One region of the Oerskovia jenensis genome, then DNA from elsewhere that is predicted to be linked to it. Evidence: riboswitches for the same ligand, from Rfam matches in the RefSeq annotation. Region 1 holds a riboswitch; each other region holds the start of a gene.

Evidence for each region. A riboswitch is a leader RNA that binds a small molecule or an ion and turns the genes downstream of it on or off. The one in region 1 is predicted to bind thiamine pyrophosphate.
Region 2: linked by a shared signal. The riboswitch ahead of thiC (phosphomethylpyrimidine synthase ThiC) and the one ahead of JOD49_RS13380 (thiamine ABC transporter substrate-binding protein) in region 1 are both predicted to bind thiamine pyrophosphate.
Region 3: linked by a shared signal. The riboswitch ahead of thiD (bifunctional hydroxymethylpyrimidine kinase/phosphomethylpyrimidine kinase) and the one ahead of JOD49_RS13380 (thiamine ABC transporter substrate-binding protein) in region 1 are both predicted to bind thiamine pyrophosphate.

Annotation. Positions count from the first base shown of each region.
Region 1 covers NZ_JAFBBO010000001.1:2,962,917-2,970,701, forward strand. The annotation lists gene JOD49_RS13345 (LacI family DNA-binding transcriptional regulator) at 1-23, opposite strand, end outside; gene JOD49_RS13350 (glutamine amidotransferase) at 122-865, shown strand; gene JOD49_RS13355 (ribokinase) at 865-1,848, shown strand; gene JOD49_RS13360 (DMT family transporter) at 1,990-3,081, shown strand; gene JOD49_RS13365 (phosphotriesterase family protein) at 3,078-4,127, shown strand; gene JOD49_RS13370 (DUF1905 domain-containing protein) at 4,298-4,741, shown strand; gene JOD49_RS13375 (DUF4235 domain-containing protein) at 4,802-5,071, opposite strand; TPP riboswitch at 5,244-5,369, shown strand; gene JOD49_RS13380 (thiamine ABC transporter substrate-binding protein) at 5,426-6,517, shown strand; gene JOD49_RS13385 (ABC transporter permease) at 6,520-7,785, shown strand, end outside.
Region 2 covers NZ_JAFBBO010000001.1:2,048,810-2,056,594, forward strand. The annotation lists gene JOD49_RS09215 (sensor histidine kinase) at 74-1,564, shown strand; gene JOD49_RS09220 (response regulator) at 1,561-2,223, shown strand; gene thiC (phosphomethylpyrimidine synthase ThiC) at 2,326-4,035, opposite strand; TPP riboswitch at 4,026-4,135, opposite strand; gene JOD49_RS09230 (hypothetical protein) at 4,322-5,392, opposite strand; gene JOD49_RS09235 (ABC transporter ATP-binding protein) at 5,686-6,321, opposite strand; gene JOD49_RS09240 (peptidoglycan-binding domain-containing protein) at 6,312-7,244, opposite strand; gene JOD49_RS09245 (hypothetical protein) at 7,458-7,785, opposite strand, start outside.
Region 3 covers NZ_JAFBBO010000001.1:659,627-667,411, reverse strand. The annotation lists gene JOD49_RS03030 (SDR family NAD(P)-dependent oxidoreductase) at 1-578, shown strand, start outside; gene JOD49_RS03025 (DUF899 family protein) at 597-1,379, opposite strand; gene JOD49_RS03020 (hypothetical protein) at 1,467-1,841, opposite strand; gene JOD49_RS03015 (DUF389 domain-containing protein) at 1,934-3,631, opposite strand; gene JOD49_RS03010 (hypothetical protein) at 3,799-4,140, shown strand; TPP riboswitch at 4,225-4,325, shown strand; gene thiD (bifunctional hydroxymethylpyrimidine kinase/phosphomethylpyrimidine kinase) at 4,317-5,939, shown strand; gene JOD49_RS03000 (hypothetical protein) at 6,000-6,272, opposite strand; gene JOD49_RS02995 (quinone oxidoreductase family protein) at 6,269-7,318, opposite strand; gene JOD49_RS02990 (FadR/GntR family transcriptional regulator) at 7,422-7,785, opposite strand, start outside.

The DNA of each region.
Region 1 (7,785 bases):
CCTCCGGGGGCCTCGGTTGACACCAGGATGCCGCGCGCCTAGGTTGTTGCGCAACAGCAACACAACATTGCGCAACGTCGCCGATGTGCGGCGGAGCCCGAACCGTCTTGAGGAGAACCGCATGAGCCGCGTGCTGCTAGCCGGAGAGTCGTGGATCAATGCCGCGACGGACTACAAGGGCTACGACGCCTTCCCGCACGCCCAGCTGGAGATCGGCTGCGCCAAGCTGCTCGAGGCGCTCGCCGCCGAGGGCCACGACGTCACGCACCTCCCGTCGCACCTCGTCGCGACCGACTTCCCGTCGACCCTCGAGGAGCTCGACGCCTACGACGTCGTCCTCCTGTCGGACATCGGGGCGAACACCCTGCTGCTCCCGCCCGTCGTGTTCTCCGAGGGACGCCCCTTCCCGAACCGCCTCAAGCTCCTCGCCGAGTGGGTGCGTCGCGGCGGCGGCCTCATGATGGCCGGCGGCTACCTCAGCTTCCAGGGCTTCCAGGCCAAGGCGAACTACCACGGCACCGCGGTCGAGGCCGTCCTGCCCGTCGAGATCCTCCCGTACGACGACCGCGAGGAGACCCCCGAGGGCATCAGCGGCGAGCTGACCGACGTCGAGCACCCCGTGACCGCGGGCCTCGATGCCGAGTGGCCCATCCTGCTCGGCTACCAGAAGCTCACGGCCAAGGCCGACGCGACCGTCCTCGCGACCATCGAGGGACGCCCGCTCGTCGCTGTCCGCACCGAGGGCGAGGGCCGCACGCTGGCCTTCGCGTCCGACATCTCCCCGCACTGGGCCCCCCGCGAGTTCATGGAGTGGTCCGGCTACGGCAAGCTCTTCGGCCAGGCGATCACCTGGCTCGCAGGCTGATGAGCGCCCACCCCGAGGGCGGGGTCACCCCCGCCCTCGCCCCGCAGGCCGCGGCCTCCCCGGAGGTGACCGTCGTCGGCAGCCTGAACATGGACATCCGGCTGACCGTCGACCGGATCCCGCGCTCGGGCGAGACCATCAGCGCGACCGGGCTCAAGCGCTCGCCCGGCGGCAAGGGGGCCAACCAGGCCGTCGCCGCCGCTCGCCTGGGCCGTCGCGTCGCGATGGTCGGGGCCGTCGGGGACGACGACGCGGGCCGCGCGATCACGACCCGTCTCGTGGCCGAGGGCCTCGACGTCGCGTCGGTCGCGATCTCCGAGCAGCCCACCGGCACCGCCGTGATCCTCTGGGAGCAGCCCGAGTCCACGATCGTCATCGAGGCGGGCGCGAACGGCGACGTCGACGAGGCGTTCGTCGACGCGCGCGACGCCGCGGTCCGGGCGATCGCCGACGCACAGGTCGTCCTGTGCCAGTGCGAGACCCCTCTCGGTGCGCTCGCCGCCGTCACGCGCCTCGCGACCGGGACGACGATCCTCAACCCGGCCCCCGCGGTCCCGGTCCCGGCCGAGATCCGCGACCGGTTCGACGTGCTGGTCCCCAACCGGTTCGAGCTCGCGACCCTCGCGGGCGCGAACGAGGCCCCCGAGTCGCTCGCCGACGTCGTGGCCATGGTCCGCGGTCTCGCCTTCCCGGGCGACGTCGTCGTGACCCTCGGGGCCGACGGTTCGGTCGTGGTGCCCCGCGACGGCCTGCCGACCCCCGTCCCGGCCGTGCGCGTCGACGCGATCGACACGACCGCCGCGGGCGACAGCTTCTGCGCGGCCCTCGCCGACGGGCTGCTGCGCGGGGAGGACCTCGTCGGGGCCGCCCGCTGGGCTGCCCGCGTCGCGGCCGTCACGACCACTCGCGACGGGGCCATCGAGTCCCTGCCGCTCGCCGACGAGGTGCCTGCCGTCCCGCAGGGCCTGACGCCGGAGCACTGACCCGCACGACCCCCACCCCGCACGACCCCCACCCCGCACGACCCCCACCCAGCCCGACCACTCAGCGTCGACCCAGGGCTGACCGTTCGATCGGTCCTCCGATCCGACGTACCGTCGAAAGATGAAAGGCACGGCCAAGCAATGAAGCACACCACGCCGGAGACCGCCTCCCGCTCGGGAGGCACCCAGTCGGTCGACACGTCGACCCAGCGCAGCACGGTCAAGACCACGGCGACCGCTCTGCTCGTCCTTGCGACCGTCCTCGCCGGTGCCCTCGGCCCCATGCAGGCAGCGGTCAACGGTCAGCTCGGCAAGACGATCGGCGACGGTCACGCCGCCGCCCTCATCTCGTTCGGCACGGGCCTGGTCCTGATGTTCGTCATCGTGTTCGCACGGCCCGTGACGCGGCGCGAGGCGCTCGCGATCCCGAAGCTCATCAAGGGCCGCACCATCCCGTGGTGGAACTTCCTCGCGGGCCTGTGCGGCGCGGTCATCGTCCTCTCGGAGGGCGTGACGGTCGGTGTCCTGGGCGTCGCGACGTTCCAGATCTCGCTCATCTCGGGTCTGGTCATCTCGGGCGTGATCTGCGACCGCCTGGGCGTCACGGCCTCGGTCAAGCAGCCGCTCACGTTCTTCCGCCTCGCTGGTGCGGTCCTCGCGATCGTCGCGACGGTCATCGTCATCTCGCCGAACTTCTCCACCCCGCACACGATCGCCCTCGCGATCATGCCGTTCGTCGGCGGTCTCCTCGCCGGCTGGCAGCCCGCGGGCAACGCCGCGGTCGCCGACGCCACGGGCTCGATGCTCGTCTCGATCGGCTGGAACTTCCTCGTCGGGTTCACGGCCCTCGGCATCGCCTACGGGATCCGTGCCATGACCTCGGGTGTCGACTTCCAGCTCCCCGGCTCGTGGTGGATGTACCTGGGTGGCCCCCTCGGCCTGCTCTCGATCGCCCTCATGGCCCTGCTCGTCCGCGGTCTGGGCCTGCTGCTCCTGGGCCTCGCCTCGACGGCCGGGCAGCTCGTCGGCTCGCTCCTGATCGACGCGGCGATCCCGTCGCTCGGTCACACGATCTACGCGGCCACGATCATCGGCACGGTGATCGCGCTGATCGCCGCGGTGATCGGCATGATCCCGTCGGGCAAGGCGGGAGCGTCGGCGGGAGCGGCTCCGGGTGACGCGGTGGCCGCCGCCGTCGGCGGTGGTGAAGCAGGAGAGGTGAGCCCGCGATGAACGTCACGCCGGCCGGATTCGTCCAGACCGTCACGGGGCCCGTCGCGGCGTCGGACCTGGGGCTGACCCTGCCCCACGAGCACCTGTTCAACGACCTGTCCGGGGTGCTCGACGCGCCGAGCTACGAGTTCTCCCAGGCCGTGATCCGGGAGCCGGTGTCCGCGTCGGTCGCCTGGGCGCTGCGCCAGGACCCGTACTGCTGCGCCGACAACATCGCGGACAAGCCGGTCGCGGCCGTCGAGGCGGAGATCCGCAGCTTCGAGGCTCTCGGCGGGCGGACCGTCGTCGACGCGACGTCGAGCGAGTCGATCGGGCGCAACCCCGAGCGCCTGCTCGACGTGGCTCGCCGCACGGGCCTCAACGTCGTCATGGGGGCGGGCGCCTACCTCGAGAAGTTCGAGGGCGAGCGCATCACGGTCCAGTCCGTGGAGGCGCAGGCCGCGGCGATCTCGCGCGAGCTGTCCGACGGCGTCGGGGACACGGGCATCCGGCCCGGAGTCATCGGGGAGATCGGTGTCTCGCCGGACTTCACCGAGGGCGAGCGGGCGTCGCTGCGTGCCTCCGCGCTGGCCCAGCTCGAGCACCCGCACGTCGCGATGCAGATCCACCTGCCGGGCTGGCAGCGACGTGCGCACGCGATCCTCGACCTCGTGCTCGACGAGGTGGGGGTCCGGCCGGAGAAGGTCGTGCTGTGCCACATGGACCCGTCGGCCGAGGACCCCGAGTACCAGTGGTCGGTCGCGAAGCGGGGGGTCTGGCTCGAGTTCGACATGGTCGGCATGGACATCACCTACCCCAAGGAGGGCGTCTCGCCCGACCCGCAGACGACCGCGGGCGCGGTGCACCGGTTGATCGACCTGGGGTTCGCGGGGCAGGTGCTCCTGAGCCACGACGTGTTCCTCAAGCAGATGTGGGTGCAGAACGGCGGCAACGGGTTCGCGTACGTGCCCACGGTCTTCACCGAGATGCTCGCGAAGCGTGGGGTCGAGCGGGACGTGCTGCGTCGCCTGACGCACGAGAACCCGGCGGCGATGCTCACGGCGTGACCGTGTGACGGTGTGTGACCGCGAGTTAGAACGTGCTGCGCGAGGGAGTGCGCGGTGCGTTCTGCCTCGCGCAGCACGTTCTGCCTCGGCCCCGTGCTCCGGCCCGACGGCGGGGCGACCGTCGAGCGGTCGGCGCGCCACGTCGTCGGGCCGGTGGAAGACTCGGGCCCATGCGATTCCGGGCGACGATCCTCCAGAGCGGCAAGACGGCCACCGGCATCCCCGTACCCGACGACGTGGTCGCCGCGCTCGGTGCGGGCAAGCGCGTCCCGGTGAGGGTCACGCTCGGCGGTCACACCTACCGCAGCTCGGTCGCGCCCTACCGGGGGCAGTTCATGATCGCGCTCAGCGCGGAGAACCGGGAAGCGGCCGGGGTGTCGGGCGGGGACGAGGTGGACGTCGAGATCGAGGTCGACGACGCCCCGCGCGAGGTCGCGGTGCCCGACGACCTCGCGGCGGCCCTCACGGCCGAGGCGCGCGCCGTGTTCGACGCCCTGTCGGTCAGCCGCCGGCGCGCGCTGGTCGAGCCCGTCGAGGCCGCGAGGACCGCCGAGACCCGGCAGAGGCGCATCGACAAGGCCGTCGCGGCACTGGTGCAGGAGCCGCCGAGGTAGGGCGTGGTGCGCGAGGCGGAGGGTCCTGGCCCTCCGCCCCGCGCCAGGGCTCGGCGTCCGTCAGGACGCGCGGGCCACGAACCGCTTCACGACGCGCTTGGCCTCACGGCCCGCGAACCGCCGTGCGAACACGCTGGCCGCGGCGGCCGCGGCGGCGAACGTCACGGCGCTGATGACGCTGACCTCGGGGTCGTCCAGGTCCTTGGGTGCGTCGTGCCCCGTGGCCTTGGCCCACACCACGGTCACGACCTTCTGCGCGACCCAGCCCGCGGCCAGCGTCAGTGCGACGGTCGCGACCTTCTCGGTGAGGGTCTGCTCGTTCTCGGCCATGTGTTTTCCTCCGGTGAGGGTGAGGCGGGCGGGGCGGTGCCGCCGGCGTGCACGCAGGCCCGACGGCGGAGCTCACGTCCCACCGTAGCCGTCGCCCGGGGCGCGGCGCGCCCCGGGCGACGTCACACGCCGGAGCCCTGCCTGCGCCGTCGGGCCGCGGTGTAAAGTCGCAGGTGAACGACAGGGGAGCGCCGTCCGCCCGGAGACAACGGGCGACGGGCGCTGAGAGTGCGGACCACCGCAGACCCTCGAACCTGATCCGGTTAGCACCGGTGGAGGAAGTCGGGCTTCTCATACCTCGCTCACGGGACCATCCGTGCGCGAGGCCCCTCCTGTGACGTCCAAGGAGGACACGTGAACACCATCAGTACCCGCCGCAGCCCCGCCCACAGGATCGGCCTCGGGCTCGTCGGCGGGATCGGCGTCCTGGCCCTCGCGGCGTGCGCCGGCACGACCGACAGCGGCTCGGGGGACGGCTCGTCGAGCGCCGCGAACGGCACCGTCACCCTCGTCACGCACGACTCGTTCGCGGTGAGCGACGACGTGCTCGCGGCGTTCGAGAAGGAGTCGGGGCTGACCGTCGAGCAGGTCGCCCCCGGTGACGGCGGGGCCCTCGTCAACCAGCTCGTCCTGACCAAGGACGCGCCGCTGGGCGACGTCGTGTTCGGGATCGACAACTCGTTCGCGACACGCGCGATCGACGAGGGCGTGCTCGAGCCCTACACGCCCGCGGGCCTGGCCGACTCGGCCGCGCAGTACGCGATCGGCGACGGAGCGCTGACCCCCGTGGACCTGGGCGACGTGTGCGTCAACGTCGACCACGCCTGGTTCGCCGACAAGGGCCTCGCCGAGCCCGTGACCCTCGACGACCTCACGAAGCCCGAGTACAAGGACCTGCTCGTCGTGACCAACCCCGCGACCTCCTCGCCCGGGCTGTCGTTCCTGCTCGCGACCGTCGGCGCCTACGGCGAGAACGGCTGGGAAGGCTACTGGGACGAGCTCAAGGACAACGGCGTCAAGGTCGTCGACGGCTGGTCCGACGCGTACTCGGTCGACTTCTCCGGCTCCGAGGGCAAGGGCCCGCGGCCCCTCGCGCTGTCCTACTCGACCTCCCCGGCGTTCACCGTCTCGGAGGACGGGACCTCGACCAGCACGGGCGCGCTGCTCGACACGTGCTTCCGCCAGGTCGAGTACGCAGGGGTGCTCGCCGGGGCCGAGAACCCCGAAGGCGCCAAGAAGCTCGTCGACTTCCTCGTGAGCGACGCGTTCCAGGCCGACATCGCCGACACCATGTACATGTACCCCGCGAACTCGGACGTCGCGCTGCCCGAGGGGTGGGCCGAGTTCGCACCGCTGTCCCCGGAGCCGTTCGAGGTCGCCCCCGCCGACATCACCGCGCACCGCGACGAGTGGATCAAGGCGTGGACGTCGACGGTGATCGGCTGAGCATGACGCCCATGAGCCGGGACCTGGCACCCGGCGTACGGCGCGGCGGGCGGGTCCTCCTGTGGGGGCTCGCCGCCGGGCTGCCGCTGCTGTTCCTCGGGGTGTTCTTCGCGTGGCCCGTGGCGACGCTGATCGCGCGCGGGTTCGTGACCGATGGCTCCCTCGACCTCTCCGGCTTCGCCGAGGTGTTCTCCGAGCCGCGGACCTGGCGCATCATCGGGCTCACGCTGTGGCAGGGCGTGCTCGGGACCGTGCTCTCGGTGCTGCTCGGCGTCCCCGGCGCGTACGTGCTGTACCGGTGCCGGTTCCGGGGGCGCACGTTCCTGCGGGCCTTCGTGACCGTGCCGTTCGTGCTGCCGACCGTCGTGGTCGGCGTCGCGTTCCGGTCGCTGCTCGTCGAGGGCGGGCTGCTCGGGTTCCTGCGGCTCGACGGCACGTTCGGGGCGATCGTGCTGGCGCTCGTGTTCTTCAACTACTCGGTCGTGGTCCGCACGGTCGGCGGGCTGTGGGAGCACCTCGACCCGCGCGCGGAGGAGGCGGCCCGCGCGCTCGGCGCCTCGCCGTGGCGCGCGTTCCGCTCGGTGACGCTGCCGTCCCTGGCCCCGGCCATCGCGTCCGCGGCGTCGATCGTGTTCCTGTTCTGCGCCACGGCGTTCGGGGTCGTGCTCGTCCTGGGCGGCATCCAGTACGGGACCATCGAGACCGAGATCTGGATCCAGACCACCCAGTTCCTCGACCTGCGCACCGCGGCCGTGCTGTCCGTGGTGCAGCTCGTGGTCGTCGTGATCGCGCTGAGCGTCGCGAACCGGACCCGCTCCCGGCGCGATCGCGCGCTCAACCTGTCCGCGGCGACGTCCGCCGCCCGACCGTTGCGCCTGCGCGCGGACGCCGTCCCGCTCGTGGTGACCGCCGTCGTCGTGCTCGGCCTGATCGCCCTGCCGCTCGTCAACCTGCTCGTCCGGTCCTTCCAGACCCCCGCCGGGTGGAGCCTCGCGAACTACGCGAACCTCGGCACGACCGGCGGACGCAACGCCCTGACCGTGACCGTGTGGGAGGCGGCCGCCAACTCGCTGCGGACCGCGGCGGTCGCGACGCTCATCGCGGTCGTGATCGGTGGGCTCGTGGCGCTCGTCGTCTCGCGGCGCCCGCGGTCCCGCACGGGGCGGCGCGCGATCGGCGCGCTCGACTCGGTCTTCATGCTCCCGCTCGGGGTCTCGGCCGTCACGGTCGGGTTCGGCTTCCTCATCACGCTCGACAAGCCGCTCGGC
Region 2 (7,785 bases), 910 kb from region 1:
CGCCTGCCGACCAGCCCGGCACCGTCCGTCCCGACCCACGGGACCTCGACCGCTCGACCCGAGAGGAGCCCTCGTGCTCGACGCCCTGCACCGCCGGCTCGCCGCGGTCGGCATCCGCACCCCGATGGCCCGCGACGCGCTGCTCGGTGCGGTCGTCGCGGCCCTCACGGTCTGCTTCCTGCTGGCCGTCGAGCGGATCGTCCTGTCGGACCTGGGCATCGTGGTCGACGGTGCAACCGACTCCCTCCGGTTCTCGACCGGCGGGCGCGTCGCGGCGATCACGCTCGTGGTCGCGCAGGCCATGGCGCTCACGCTGCGCCGTCGGGCACCGTTGCTCGCGCTCGCGCTGACCGTGGTGGGCCAGGTCGCGCTCGTGCCCGTGCTGCCCGCGATGGTCTCGTTCCAGGCGCCCGCGACGCTCGTCGCGGCCTACTCGGTGGGGGCCTACGCACCGCGGCGCACGGCCCTGTGGGCGGCCGGTGCAGCGGCGGGCGTCCAGGTGCTGCTGGGCTTCGTGCTCGGCGGACCCGTGCCCATCACCTCGGCCGGCCCCACGCCGGTCGCGGTCCAGGTCTGGGGCGGCCTCGCGTCGGCCCTCCTGACGTACGTGGCCTCGGCGCTCGTGGGCGCGTACGTCGGCACGCGCCGTGAGCTGTTCGCCCAGCTGCGAGGGCGGGTCGCCCAGGCCGAGCGCGAGCGCGACATGCTCGCGGCGCAGGCCGTCCTGGAGGAGCGCGGTCGCATGGCCCGCGAGCTGCACGACGTCGCCGCGCACCATTTGTCGGGGATCGTCGTGCAGGCGGCCGCGGCCGAGCGCCTCGTCGACCGTGACCCCGAGCGCGCCAAGGAGTCCATGCGCTGGATCCGCACCCAGGGGCGCGAGACGCTCGACAACCTGCGCCTGGTCGTCGGCATCCTGCGCAGCTCGTCGCAGACCGGTCCGGGCGAGCCGGACGAGGAGGCGCCGTCCGCGCCGCAGCCCACGCTCGACGACGCGGGCGAGCTGCTCGACCTCGCACGCAGCGCGGGCGCCGAGGTGCGCGACGTGCGGCGCGGCGAGCCCTTCGCCCTGTCCCCCGCCGTCCAGCTCACGGTCTACCGCGTGCTCCAGGAGGCCCTGACCAACGCGCGCCGGCACGCGCCGGGCCGCGCGATCGAGGTCGTGACCGACCACCAGCAGGCCGCGCTCGTCCTCACGGTGACCAACAGGCTGCCGGTCGCGGCGATCTCGGGCGGCCGGGGCGGCCGGAGTGCGGGCCGTGACCTCGATGCGCGCGAGGGGCACGGCGCCCCGGGGGCCGCTGCGGTGTCCGACAGGTCGACCAGCGCAACGGCCGTCGCCCAGGACGCGCCCGGGCACGGCCTCATCGGCATGACCGAGCGCGCGACCCTCGTCGGCGGGACGCTCAGCGCGGGCCCCGTCCCGGGCGACGGCTGGCGGGTCCGGCTCTCGGTCCCCCGGCCCGCAGCGGCCGAAGCCGCCGCTCCCACCCCCACCATCCCCGAGCGCTCGGCGACGTCCACGGACGAGCCGGGCTCCGCCGTCGGGCAGGAGATCCCATGACCCGAGTGGTGCTGGTCGACGACCAGGCCGTCGTCCGCGCAGGCTTCACCGTGATCCTCGAGAGCGAGGGCTTCGAGGTCGTGGGCGAGGCGTCGAACGGGGCCGACGCCGTGCGCGTCGCGCGCCGCGAGCGCCCAGACGTCGTGTGCATGGACGTCCGCATGCCCGGCGGGGACGGCATCACGGCGACGCGCGCGCTCGCGGGACCCGGCGTCGTCGACCCGGTCCCGGTGCTCGTGGTGAGCACGTTCGACCTGGACGACTACGTGTTCGGCGCCCTGGAGGCCGGGGCGAGCGGGTTCCTGCTCAAGGACGCCGAGCCCGACGTGCTGATCGACGCGGTGCGGCGCGTGGCGTCGGGCGAGGGTCTCGTCGACCAGACGCTCACGCGGCGCGTGATCGACGAGTTCGCCCGACGGCGGTCCCCCGCCACCCCCGACGAGGTCGCCTCGGGACTGCTCACCTCGCGCGAGCACGACATCCTGGCGCTGCTGTGCCGGGGGCAGTCGAACGCGGAGATCGCCGCCACGCTCTTCCTGGAGGCGAGCACCGTGAAGTCGCACCTGAGCCGGATCATGACCAAGACGGGCATGCGCGACCGCGTCCAGCTCGTGGTGTGGGCGTACGAGCACGGGATCGCGGCGCCCGGCACGAGCTGACCCCGCCCCACCCTGCTGAGTGCGGAGTACTTGTCGCCGATCGGCTCGTTCGACGACAAGTACTCCGCACTCAGCGGTCGGGCAGGTGGCCGGGGCAGCGGCTCAGCTGCCCGCGACCGGCAGGTAGACCCGGCCGCCCGCGTCCGTGAACTCGCTCGACTTCTCCGCCATGCCGGCCTCGATCGCCTCGACCGAGGTCAGGCCGTTCTTCTCGGCGTACTCGCGCACGTCCGCGGAGATCCGCATCGAGCAGAACTTGGGTCCGCACATCGAGCAGAAGTGCGCGGTCTTGGCGGGCTCGGCCGGCAGCGTCTCGTCGTGGAAGGCGCGCGCCGTGTCGGGGTCGAGGGAGAGCGCGAACTGGTCGTGCCAGCGGAACTCGAACCGGGCACGGGACAGCGCGTCGTCCCGCAGCTGCGCGCGCGGGTGCCCCTTGGCCAGGTCGGCGGAGTGCGCCGCGATCTTGTAGGTGATGACGCCCGTCTTGACGTCGTCGCGGTCGGGCAGCCCCAGGTGCTCCTTGGGCGTGACGTAGCAGAGCATCGCAGTCCCGGCCTGGGCGATGATCGCGGCGCCGATCGCGGACGTGATGTGGTCGTAGGCGGGCGCGATGTCGGTCGCGAGCGGCCCGAGCGTGTAGAACGGCGCCTCCTCGCACAGCTCCTCCTCGAGGCGCACGTTCTCGACGATCTTGTGCATGGGGACGTGCCCCGGGCCCTCGATCATGACCTGCACGCCGTAGGACTTCGCGACCTTGGTCAGCTCGCCCAGCGTGCGCAGCTCGGCGAACTGGGCCGCGTCGTTGGCGTCCGCGATCGACCCCGGACGCAGGCCGTCGCCGAGGGAGAACGTCACGTCGTAGTCGCGCAGGATCTCGCACAGCTCCGCGAAGTGCGTGTACAGGAACGACTCCTGGTGGTGCGCGAGGCACCACGCGGCCATGATCGAGCCGCCGCGGGACACGATGCCCGTGACACGACGCGCGGTCAGCGGGACGTAGCGCAGCAGGACGCCCGCGTGCACGGTCATGTAGTCGACGCCCTGCTCGGCCTGCTCGATCACGGTGTCGCGGTAGATCTCCCACGTGAGCTTCGCGGGGTCCCCCTTGACCTTCTCGAGCGCCTGGTAGAGCGGCACCGTCCCCACGGGGATCGGGGAGTTGCGCAGCACCCACTCGCGGGTCTCGTGGATGTCCTTGCCCGTCGAGAGGTCCATGAGGGTGTCGGCGCCCCAGCGCGCGGCCCACACCATCTTCTCGACCTCCTCCTCGATCGAGGACGTCACGGCCGAGTTCCCGATGTTCGCGTTGATCTTCACGCCGAACGCCTTGCCGATGATCATGGGCTCGATCTCGGGGTGCCGACGGTTGGCCGGGATCACCGCCCGGCCACGCGCGACCTCGTCGCGCACGAGCTCGACGTCGACGCCCTCGCGGGCAGCGACGAAGCGCATCTCGTCGGTCACGACCCCGGCGCGCGCCCAGGCGAGCTGCGTCCGGGCGCCGCCCGTACCGCGCTCGGTGGGGACGGCGTCGGGCCGGAGCCAGGACGCCCGCAGCGCGGGCAGCCCGCCCGCGAGGTCGAACGCGGACGGGTCGTCGACCTCGGTGTACGGGCCCGAGGTGTCGTACAGGTCAAGGTGCTCACCGTTGCTCAGGAGCACGCGGCGCTCGGGGACGCGCAGGTGCTCCGCGCCCGGGACCGGGTGGTGCACCTTGGCGGACCCGGCGATGGGTCCGGTCGTGATGGTGTGCGCAGCGGGTGCGGCGGTGGCGCGCCCGGTGGTTGCGGGCACAGCGGTCTCAGAGCTCATTGCTCTCTCCCTACGTCGGCATGATCCGAACAGGTTCGAACGGTCGGCGGCGCTGAGCCGCCCTCTCAGCTCGCTGCTGCGAGCTCCCGTGGGTGTGTGGAGTTGTGGGTCGTGCTGGTGGTGCGGTGGTGCTGGGTGGTGCGGTCGTCACCGTAGCGCAGGTTGCCCGACGGCGGCGCGGGCGTCCCGCGATCAGCCCGGCTCACCGTCGGTGCGGAGTTCTTGCGGGACACGCGGTGTGTGCCGCACAAGAACTCCGCACCCAGCGTCGAGGTCCGGGCCGACGTCACCGTTCCTTGAAGTACTTGAACAGGTGCTTCTCCCGGGTCGTGAGCGCCCCGACGACCACTCCGACGAGCACCGCGCCTGCTCCCGCGAGGACGGTCCGCATGCCGATGACCCAGGTGCTGAGGTGGTCGGCGGGAAGGCCGGCATCGGCGGCGAGCCACCACAGCACCGGAACGGTCACGATCACGGCGGCACCGGTCCACACCGCGGTCTCCAGGAGCACCTGCCAGGTCAGCGCTGAGCGCGGGACCCGGGCGTGCAGGGCTGCGGCGAGCTCGAGGCGGCGCAGACGAATCGCGGCGAAGCCCAGGGCCAACCCCAGGAAGGCGGCGGCGATCGGCGCGGGCTTCGTCAGACGATCCCTGAACTCGGCGCTCGCGTCGTACGTCGCGCCGAGCCGGCCGTTGAGCTGCTTCTGGGTGGGCTGAACCTCGGAGGCTGTGTCGGCGACGATGGTCGTGCGCAGGAGCGTCGCGGTCTCGGGCTCGACGGGCCAGATCTCGACCCAGCACGAGTCGAACAGTCCCGCCGCGGGCACCGGCGCGACGGCCGCGTAGCCCAGCACACGGTCGCGCCCGTCGTCCGGGTACGGGTACACGGCCCCCACCCGGGCGGGTCCCGCATTGGTCGCGACCGAGTCACCGGTCGTCGCGCCCAGCGCCTCGGCCAGATCTGCGGACAGCCACAGACCGGCCCCGGCGACCCGGCCCCGGTCGAGCGCGCCGAGCAGCCCGGGGGTCGCCTCGAACCCGGTCAGCTCGCTCGACGGCAGGTTGAGTGCCCGCAGCGGTTCCCCGGTCCGCAGGGCCCCGGCCGCGTTGACGCCGTCGACCCCGGCGAGGGCCTCGCAGCGTGCCCCGTCGACCTGACCCGTGGCCTCGAGGATCTGCACGCTCGCGCCCGCGTCGCGGTACCCACGGGCCCCCTCGATCACGCCCACGACCGCGCGCACGTCGACCGCGGCGAGCGCCCCGACGACCACGACGAGCACCGCCGCGAACAAGGTCGCGCGCGTCGTGCCGGACCCGACGTTCCGCCACGCCTCGGACACTACGGACGCTGCCCGCATGGCACGCGCCCGCACTGGTCGCGCGGGCTTCTCCCCCGGCCCGACGCCGCCGCTCGCCTCCGCGCGGAGGTGCGCTCCGTCGTCGGGCAGGGTGGGGGCGCCGGGGCTGAGGCCGGGGGCCGGGCTCGGCGTGTCCGGGGACGCACCGACAGGTGTCGCGGATCTGGGCGGCCGCCCTCCGGCGGGCCGGGTGGGCTCCTCCGCGGACGGGTCCTGCAGGCCTGGCGCTCCGGGGCGGTGAGCGTCGCCCGGGGCGGTCGCGAGGCCGGGCCGCGCGCCGTCGTCGGGCGCCGTCATGCCGCGACCTGCGCGGACTGGAAGTCGGCGAGGTCGATCACGCGGGTGCAGGCGTCGCGCGTGTGCGGGTCGTGCGTGGCGACCACGACGATCGAGTCGTCCTGCGCGATGCCCGCCAGGACCTCGTTGACGGTCGCGGCCGTGCGCAGGTCGAGCTGCGCGGTGGGCTCGTCGACCAGGAGCAGATCCGGGGCCAGGGCCACGGCGCGCGCGAGCATGAGGCGTTGCGCCTCCCCGCCCGACAGCGCACGGAAAGGGCGGTCGGCGACCGGGGCGAGGTTGAACCGGGCCATGATCTCGGCAGCCCGGTCCTCGGCGTCGGGGCGGCGCAGTCCGCGCGCCAGCAGCGGCAGCACCACGTGGTCGAGGGCGGCGCGACGCGCGACACCGTGCGGGTTCTGGAAGACCCACCCGGTCGTCGCGACCCCGACGCGCTCGACCTGCCCCTGCGTGGGGCGCTCCCACCCCGCGGCGATGCTCAGGAGCGTCGACTTCCCGCTGCCCGAGGGCCCGACGAGCGCGACCACCTCGCCTGGCACGATCTCCAGGTCCAGCCCGGTGAAGAGCAGCCCGGTGCCGGGGAACGCGTGCCCCAACCCCGTCCCGACCAGCCGCTTGCTCCCTACCGGCACGACTGCCCCTCCTCCTGCGAGGTGAGCTCGACCTCGGTGGGCGCGGTCGCCGCGTCGAGGCCGTCGAACGTCACGAGGGTCTGCCCCAGGCTCGACGCGATGACCGTCACGGGGTACGCCGTGCCGTCTGCGCTCACGCAACCGGTCGCACCGCTCAGCGCGAACAGCGACCCCGGCGGCACGACCGACACATCGAGTGGCGCGGCCAGCACGTACTCGAGCGTCAACGGCTCGGACCCCTCGGTGCGCTGCCACCCGGCGAACTCCATGCTGCCGCGCACGGCCTCGAGGAACGTCGGGTCCGTGACCACACCGCCCTCCCCGACCGGTGCACTCAGCTCGCCCAGGCGCAGCACGCGGTCCCCGGGCGTGACGTTGGAGAGAGTGTCCGACAGGCCGAGCGAGACCAGCGTCCCGGCGGTCGTCGCGAACGCCTCCTCGGACGTCGCGCCACCCACGGGCACCTCGCACGCCTTGACCGTGACCGACGCCGCCGGGAGCCACAGCACCGACGCCACCGGCAGGTCACCGGTCGGCTTGGTCACGCCCGCCGCCTTGAACAGCTTGGTCACGGCGACCTTGGTCGCATCGCCATACGTGCCGTCCGCGCTCACCTTGTGCCCGAGGCGAGAGAGCTCGACCTGCAGGGCCTTCACGTCGTCGCCCGTGGCCGTGGGAGCCAGGTCCCGCCACAACGGGATCGACGTCGCGAGCGCCACGACCGGACGGTCGTCGACCGTGGCCGGGCTCGATCCCGACTCGATCACGGCCCCCGGGGCGCACACCGAGCGCGTGACCTTGCCCTGGTCCGCGACGGACAGCGTGCCCTCCTCCGCGACGACCGGGGTGACCTTGACCTTGCGGGCGTCGTCGAACACCTGACGCGAGACCGGCACCGCGGCGGGCGGCGTCGCACTCCGCACGCTCGCCGGCTCCGACTCCGGCGCCAACGCCATACCCGCCGTGACACCCCCCGCGAGGAGGACGACCGCCACGAGCGCGAGCGCACCCCCTCGGGCTCCCGCTGACCGGGCAGCCCCGGTCCGGGCGGGACGTCTATCTCTGGTCACTGCTACTCCTCTGGTGGTGCGCATGCGTGGTTGCTGCCGGGGTGTGCGACGTCGTGATGTCGGGGACTACTGCTCCGGGTCCCGCTCGCAGGCCGTCATCTCAAGAGGTGGCGCTTGCCCGGCCAGCGCTCCCGGAGTCTCTGTCGTCGAACCGTCGTCGGCGACGCTCATGCCGGTCCCGTAGCTCGACATCTCCTCGATGTAGTCCGCCTTGTCATAGCCCTCGTCGCGATGACCGCCGCGGACCAGGCAGTCGGCGACGGCCTGCATCAGATCCGTGTTCTCCGGGTTGTCGGCCACCGCCCAGTAGAGGGCCTCAAGCACGGCGAGATCGACCTTCTCCTCACACTCGGCCATGATCGCTTCCCTGCGCGCGCGATCCGCGTCGAGCTGG
Region 3 (7,785 bases), 2.3 Mb from region 1:
CCGGGCGTATCGACGCCGAGGTGCCGCTGTGGGAGGCCGACCCGGACGAGTGGTGGTCCGTCATGGAGACCAACGTGCGCGGGCCGTTCCTGCTCGCGCGGGCGCTGGTCCCCGGGATGCTCGCGCGGGGTGGGGGACGGGTCGTCGACCTCAACTCTGGTGCCGGCTCGCACGACATGAACGGCGCGACCGCCTACAACGCGAGCAAGACGGCGCTGCTGCGCCTCGGGTCGAACCTGCACCTGTCGGGCCATGCCCGTGGCCTGCGGACGTTCGAGGTCTCGCCAGGCGTGGTGCAGACCGACCTGACCGCGTCGATGGACATGCACGTGGGGCGCACCGAGTGGACGCCCGTGGAGCGCACGGTCGAGATGATCGTCGCGATCGCGGCCGGCGAGCTCGACGCGTGGTCGGGGACGTTCGTGCGGGTCACGCACGACTCGCCGGCGTCGCTGCGGGCCGCAGCCACGGTCGGCTCCCAGGGCGCGGAGGGCGTGCCGGGCCCCGAGGCGCGCCGGTTGCGCGTGACGCGCTTCGGCGACGACGACCCCATGCCGGGAGCGCTTCCGGCGCGCTGATCTCGCGCCGTCCGACGATCAGTGGTGGTGACCGCGGCGGCCGAGGGTCTCCACGGCGGTGGCCCCCGGCCGGGTCCACTGCGGCACGGGACGGGTGGTCTCGCTCCAGCCGGCGACGCCGTCCGCGTCCGAGCGCCAGAACCAGCCCGGGTCACGCCCCTCGGGCCACCCCTCCGGCCGTGTCTCCCAGGTCTCGCCACGGCCGTAGGGCGTCATGTCGAGCAGGGCGAAGGCCGGGTTGGTCGGCTCGGTGCCGCGGCCCGTCGTGCGGTAGGTGAGGAACACGTCGTCGCCGTCGCGCAGGAAGCACGAGAGGTACCCCATCTCGCCGCCCACGGGCGCGTCGAGGTCGCGCACCGAGTACCAGGGCTGGGTGTAGCCCATGAACTCGACGTACGGGGCGACCTCGTCCCACGCCCCGGTCGTCACGAGGGCGAACGAGACGCCGCGTGCGTTGAGGTAGACGGCGTCCTTGAGGTTCCAGGCAGTCCAGGTGCAGCCCTCGCACTGCCCTTGGTGCGGCGCGCCGTCGTGCCACATGTGCTGGTAGATCACGAGCTCGTCGCGCCCCTGGAACAGGTCCACGAACGGGACCGGCCCGTCGGGGCCGACGACCTCCACGGTGCCGTCGATCCTCACCATGGGCAGCCTGCGACGGGCTGCCGCGATGGCGTCCCCCTCGTGGGTGTGCGCCTTCTCGCGGACCAGGAGCTCGTCCCGGGTGGCCTCCCAGGTGGCCAGGTCGACGACGGGCGGGCGGCCGGTCGGGGGCGTGGTCACGTCCTCGGGCAGTGTCGTCATGATGTCCTCCGTGCGGGCTCGGGCAGGGACGCGCGGCGCGCTCCTGCGGTCACGAGGGCAGACTCGGGACCGGGCCGGAACTCATCGTCAGTGGTTGCGGCGCCCCCGCGAGGCACCGAACGGACCGCCCACGAACAGCCCCAGCCCGAGCACGAAGCCGAAGTCGTACCAGTTCCCGTTGTTGTGGACCTCGTAGATGTTCACGGTGTCCGTGAACAGCGAGACCACGAAGGTCACGGGCACGATGATGCCCTGCCACAGGCCGAGCCAGAACCCGGCCGGGCTGCCGTCCGCGGTGGGCGTACCGACGTCGGGATTGGGACCCGGGGCGCAGGCCGCGAGCGCGAGCGCCCCGACGACCAGGGCTGCGGCGAGGGCGATGCGCCGGGCTCGTGGTGACGTGAGCGCGGGACGGGCGGTACGTGCGCTCTCGTGGGGCGAGACGTCGTGCGTCGGGTGCATGGCCGACCTCCTCGTGGCTGGACCGGACGGTCGCCCCCAGCATCCGCCCCCACGCGCTCCGGCTCAACCGGAGGCTCGCGTCGACCCCTCGGTCACTCGGACGCGGGCAGCCGCCGCGTCCCGCCGATGACGAGCGTGACGTCGACGTCGACGTCCGCGAGCCCGGCCTCGTCGAGGGCCGTGCGCAGGGTGCCGGGGTCCGCCTCGGGGGCCGGGCCGATCGCCTCGATCCTCAGGACGGACCCGCTGAAGGAGATCCCGGTGACCGTCCACTGCTCCTGCTCGGCCCACGCCGCGGCGACGGGGGCCGCGGCGATCTTGTCGGCGTTCTGCCGCAGGACGTGCTGGCTGATCGCGCTGAGCGGTACCGCCACGACGAGCAGCGCCGCCGCGACCGTGACGAGGCTCGCGCCGCGCAGCGGCCCCACGAACCTCTCGGCCTCGCCCGCGGCCGTGCGGACCTGGAACAGCAGGAAGACGAGCGTCCCGGTCGCGATGATCGCGGCGACGTTGGTCGCGAACAGCAGCAGAGCTCCCAGGGCCTGGTCCGGGGCGCCCGACTCGAGCGTGAGGCCGACGACCGCGAGCGGCGGGACGAGCGAGATCGCGATCGCGACGCCGGGCAGCGCGTCCGACACGTCGGCCCGCACCAGGGCGAACGCCCCGACGGCCCCGGTCGCGAGCGCCGCGAGCAGGTCGATGAGCTGCGGCGTGACACGGCCTGCGACCTGGCTGTTGGTCGCCGCGACGATCTCGATCGGGACGAACAGGCCCACGAGGTAGCCGGTCGCGACCACCCCGGCGGCGCCCGCGACGACCAGGAGCGCCGACGAGGTCAGGTTCCGATGGTCGTTGAGGACGATCGCGAGCGCCGTCCCGACGATGGGCGTCATGAGGGGCGCGACGATCATGGCGCCGATCACGGTGGCCGTGCTGTCGGCCGCGACGCCCGCCGACGCGATGACGGCCGCGAGGATCAGCAGGGTCCAGAACGTGGCCTGGCGGGACCTCGCCGTCGGCCCCTCGGAGATGAACAACGCCGTGGTCATCCGCTGGATGTCGGCCGTCGTGACGCGCATGCTGCCTCCCACGGGTGCTGATCGTGCCCTCAGCATCACAGGGGGTCGTCGTGCGCGCTCGGTGTACCTGCGCGGACGCGGCGCACGCGCTGCCAGGTCGTGAGGGCCTTGCGGGCCGCGCTCGCGACCGTGCTGCGGTTCGCGATGGCCGCGGTCTCCTCCGTCGGGTCTGCGGCAACCTGGAGCAGCCGCTCGTGGGCGAGGTCGCTCGCGGCGCAGCGCGTCGACGGCGTCCGTGCCCCCGATGCCGACCAGCGCGAGGGCCGCGGCCTCCCGCACGACGTGCTCGGGGTCGCCGAGCCGCGCGACGAGGTCCGGTACGGCCTCGTGAGCGTCGAGGGCGCCGAGCGTCTCGCACGCGACGACCCGCTCGGAGGTGACAGGCGAGCCCAGGAGCGCGACGGCGCTGGGTACGGCTCCCCGGAACCCAGCGCGCCCGCAGGCCGCCACGAGGTACCAGGTGGCTGACACGCCTGCATCGACGGCCCGCATCATCGACGGTTCGAGCGAGGCGTCGGCGAAGGCGTAGAGGCGGTTGAGAGTCCGCTCGAACGTGCCGATCGGGAACTGCTCGAAGTGCAGCACGACGTCACGCAGGGCGTCGACGGCGCCCTGATCGTCGTCCATGGCCCGCGCGGCGGCGTCGTCGACTGCGTCCTCGTGGACCTCGGGGTCCGGGTCGAGAAGCCGGGAGACCAGGTCGGCGGTCATCGCGCGGCGGAGCCGTGCGACCGACGCGCGGGGGAGTGGGAGCAGCGGACCATGCGGCGAGCATAGGGTGCTCGCCGCACGGCCTCTTCTCGGCAGGTCCGCTACGGTGGTGGCCCGACCTGCCCCACCTGCTCCCCCCGTCGACGACGACCACCGAGGTGACCGCCATGTCCCGCCGTACGGCACTGCTCGTCGGAGTCCTGGCCGTGTCGTGCGGCTCGCTCGCGCTCGGGGCCGCGCTCGGCGGGGTCGGCCCTGCGGCCGCACCCGCCGAGGGGCCGTGGGTCGTCCAAGTCGAGGGGCCGTCGGAGGGCGACGGGGAGTGCGCGGCGGATCCGGCCGTCGACTACGCCCTGACCCCGGCGATCATGCCGCCGGTCGGGACGTCGTTCGGACTGGTTCCCGATGCCACCCGTGCCGACCTGGAGCGGGTCGTGACGTGTCTCGAGAGGTACGTGTCGACGTCGCGGATCAGTGTCGTGTCGACCGGGACCCCGACGTCCCCCTGACCGCGTCGACGGACGAGGCGACCGTGCCGGTGCCACGTGGCGACCTCCTGCCCGCGGGCCGGCCGTCCGCCCGCTAGAGTTCCCTGCGAAGACACGGGGTGCCCGCTCCCACGAGCCGGGCTGAGATCACACCCGTCGAACCTGATCTAGCTAGCACTAGCGAAGGGATGTCGGCAATGTCGCTTGCTGCCACCACACCTGTCCTGCCCGCACCTGCCCGCACGCCTGCGGCGGACGCCGTGGTCGCGGACGAGCACGGCGCGTCGCGGAGGGCCGAGCCCTCCCGTCCCCGCGTCCTGTCGATCGCGGGCACCGACCCGACCGGTGGCGCCGGGATCCAGGCCGACCTCAAGGCGTTCGCGGCGCACGGCGCGTACGGCATGGCGGTCACGACCGCCCTGGTCGCGCAGAACACGCACGGCGTCCGGACCGTGCACGTCCCCGGCGCGGACTTCCTCGCCGAGCAGCTCGACGCGGTCTCGGACGACGTGGTGATCGACGCCGTGAAGATCGGCATGGTCGCCGACGAGCCCAACGCGCGCGCGATCGCCGCGTGGCTCGGGCGCGCGAAGCCGCCGTTCGTGGTGCTCGACCCCGTCATGGTCGCCACGAGCGGGCACCGCCTGCTCGACGAGGGGGCCGAGCAGGCCGTGCGCGAGCTGGTCGCGCTCGCCGACCTCGTGACGCCCAACCTCCCCGAGCTCGCCGTCCTCGTGGGCGAGCAGGCCGCGACCACCTGGCCCGACGCCCTCGCCCAGGCGAGGCGCCTGCACGTGGCGAGCGGCGCCGTCGTGCTCCTGAAGGGCGGTCACCTCACCGGGGAGGAGTCACCCGACGCCCTGGTGGGCGCTCGCGGGCCCGACGACGTCACGACCTTCTCGGCGCCCCGCGTCGACACCGTGCACACCCACGGCACCGGGTGCTCGCTGTCGGCAGCGGTCGCCGCGCTGCGACCCCGGCGGGACGGCTGGGAGAGCGCGACGCGCGACGCGAAGACCTGGCTGACCGGCGCGCTGCGGGCCGGGGGAGCGCTCGCGGTGGGCACGGGCCGCGGCCCTGTCGACCACCTGGCGCACCTGCCCACGCTCGGGCTGCGGACGTTCTCCGAGGAGGCCTGGGACCGGATCGAGGGGTGGCGCGAGGCCGTCGAGAGCATGGGGTTCGTGCGGGCGCTCGCGGACGGGAGCCTCGCCGCCGAGGACTTCGGGTTCTACCTCGCGCAGGACGCCGCGTACCTCGCCGAGTACTCGCGCGTGCTGTCGCGGGCGAGCCGGTTCGCGCCCACGCCCGAGGCGCGTCAGTTCTTCGCGGGGGCTGCGGTCACCTCGCTCGAGGTCGAGCAGGCGCTGCACCGCGACTGGCTGGGCGAGCACGCGGGGATGGACCGGGGTGCGGTCGAGGGCGTCGACCCGTCCCCCGTGACGGCCGCCTACACCAACCACCTGCACGCGGCGTCGAACGGGTCCTACGCGGAGACGGTCGCGGCCCTGCTGCCGTGCTACTGGCTCTACTCGCACATCGGCGACGTCCTGGTGCGCCGGGCAGGAGACCTCGACGGCCATCCCTACGCACGGTGGATCTCGCTCTACGGCGACCCGGCCTTCGCCGAGGCGACGCGCACCGCGTGCTCGTTCGCCGACGAGGCCGCGCGCTGGGCCTCGCCCGCGGAGCGCGAGCGCATGCTGCGCGCGTTCGAGCTGTCCTCGATGCACGAGTACCTGTTCTTCGAGCAGGGGCTGACCCGGCCGACCTGGCCGGCGCCGCCCCTCGCTGCGCACCGAGCTCCCGCCGAGAAGTGAGCAGACGCCCCGGACCGGGCTCGAACCGGGGCGAGAACTCACTTCTCGGCGCGGGGATCGCTACGCGCTCTGCGCGCCGTCCGCCGGGTACCCGCAGTCGTACCCCGGCGGCCACCAGCGCCACGTCGTGGTGACCTCGCTGGTCGAGACGCCCGCGGGACGGTCGGCCAGGCACTGCGTGCGCATCTGGTCGAGCCCGACGGTCAGGTAGTACACCGCGAGCACGCCCGTGAAGAGGACCAGGAGGACCGTCAGCGCCAGGCGCAGGCGGCGGTCGGATCGCCGGGCGGGTTCGTCCTCGCCGGGTCGTGGCGGGACCCAGTCCCAGCTCACGGGGCGGGATCCGTGGCCGGCCCGGTGGCTGCGTCGGCGGCTGCGTCGGTGCCGGCGCCGGTGCCCGGGACGAGCAGCACCTTGCCGGTCGTCGCGCGCCCCTCCAGGGCGCGGTGCGCGTCGGCGGCGCGCGCGAGCGGGAACGTCGCGCCCACGCGCACGTCGAGGTCCCCCGAGGCGACGAGCGCGTACACCTCGCTCGCCCGGTCGAGGAGCTCGGCGCGCGTCGCGGTGTAGTCGCCGAGCGTGGGGCGCGTCGCGAACAGCGAACCGCCCGTGTTGAGGCGCTGCAGGTCGAACGGCGGCACCTGGCCCGAGGACCCGCCGAACAGCACGAGCATGCCGCGGCGGCGCAACGACGCGAGCGACGCCTCGAACGTGTCCTTGCCGACCGAGTCGTAGACGACGGCGACGCCGCGACCGCCCGTGAGGTCGCGCACGATCGCGGGCAGCTCGGTCGTGAGGTCGTCGAGCTCGGCGTAGTTCACGACGTCGGAGGCTCCGGCCGCGCGCGACAGCTCGGCCTTGGCCTCGGTCGAGACGGTCGTGATGACCCGCGCGCCGCGGCGCACCGCGAGCTGGGTCGCGAGCAGCCCGACGCCGCCGGCCCCCGCGTGCAGCAGGACGTCGTCGCCGGGCTGGACCGGGTACGTCGAGGTCACGAGGTAGTGGGCCGTGAGCCCCTGCAGGCCGACGGCCGCCGCGACGCGCAGGTCGACCGACTCCGGGACCGGGATCGCGACGTCCGCGGGGACGACCACCTGCTCGGCGTACGACCCGTGCGCGTCGGTCCACGCGACGTGGTCGCCGGGCTCGAAGTCCACGACGCCCGGGCCGACCGCCGCGACGACGCCGGCGCCCTCGGTCCCGACCACGTGCGGGTACTCCATCGCGTAGACCCCTGCCCGACGGTAGGTGTCGATGAAGTTGACGCCGGCCGCCGCGACGTCGACGAGGAGCTCGCCGGGCCCGGGGACGGGGGTCGGGAGCTCGACGAGCTCGAGGACGTCGGGGCCACCTGCCTGGAGTGCCTGGATCGCGCGCATGGGGTCAGCCTAGGTGGCGGCGGCCGTCAGGGGCGTCCCGGGGGAGCCGGGGACGAGGAGCCGGGGAGCGGGGGTCGTGGGCGAGGGGACGGGAGAGGCGGGGTCAGCGCGCACGGGTGACCTTCGCGTGGACGGCGTCGAGGTGCCGGCGGCTCGTCGCGGCGGCTCCGTCGGCGTCGCGGTCCCGGACGGCGTCGAGGATCGCCTCGTGGGCGTCCTGGTCGTGCCGGTGGCGCTCGCCCGCGCCGTCGAGCTCGATCATGTCGACCATCGCCCGACGCAGCCGGGGGACGAACGTGGCGAACAGGTCGGTCAGCACCGCGTTGTGCGCGGCGTCGACGACCGCACGGTGGAAGACCAGGTCGGCGTCGACGTACTCCTGGGCGCTCGCGGTCGCGGGCACCGTGCCTCGACCCGCGAGCGCCGCGGCCATGGCGCGGAGGTCGGCAGGGGTGCGGCGGGTCGCG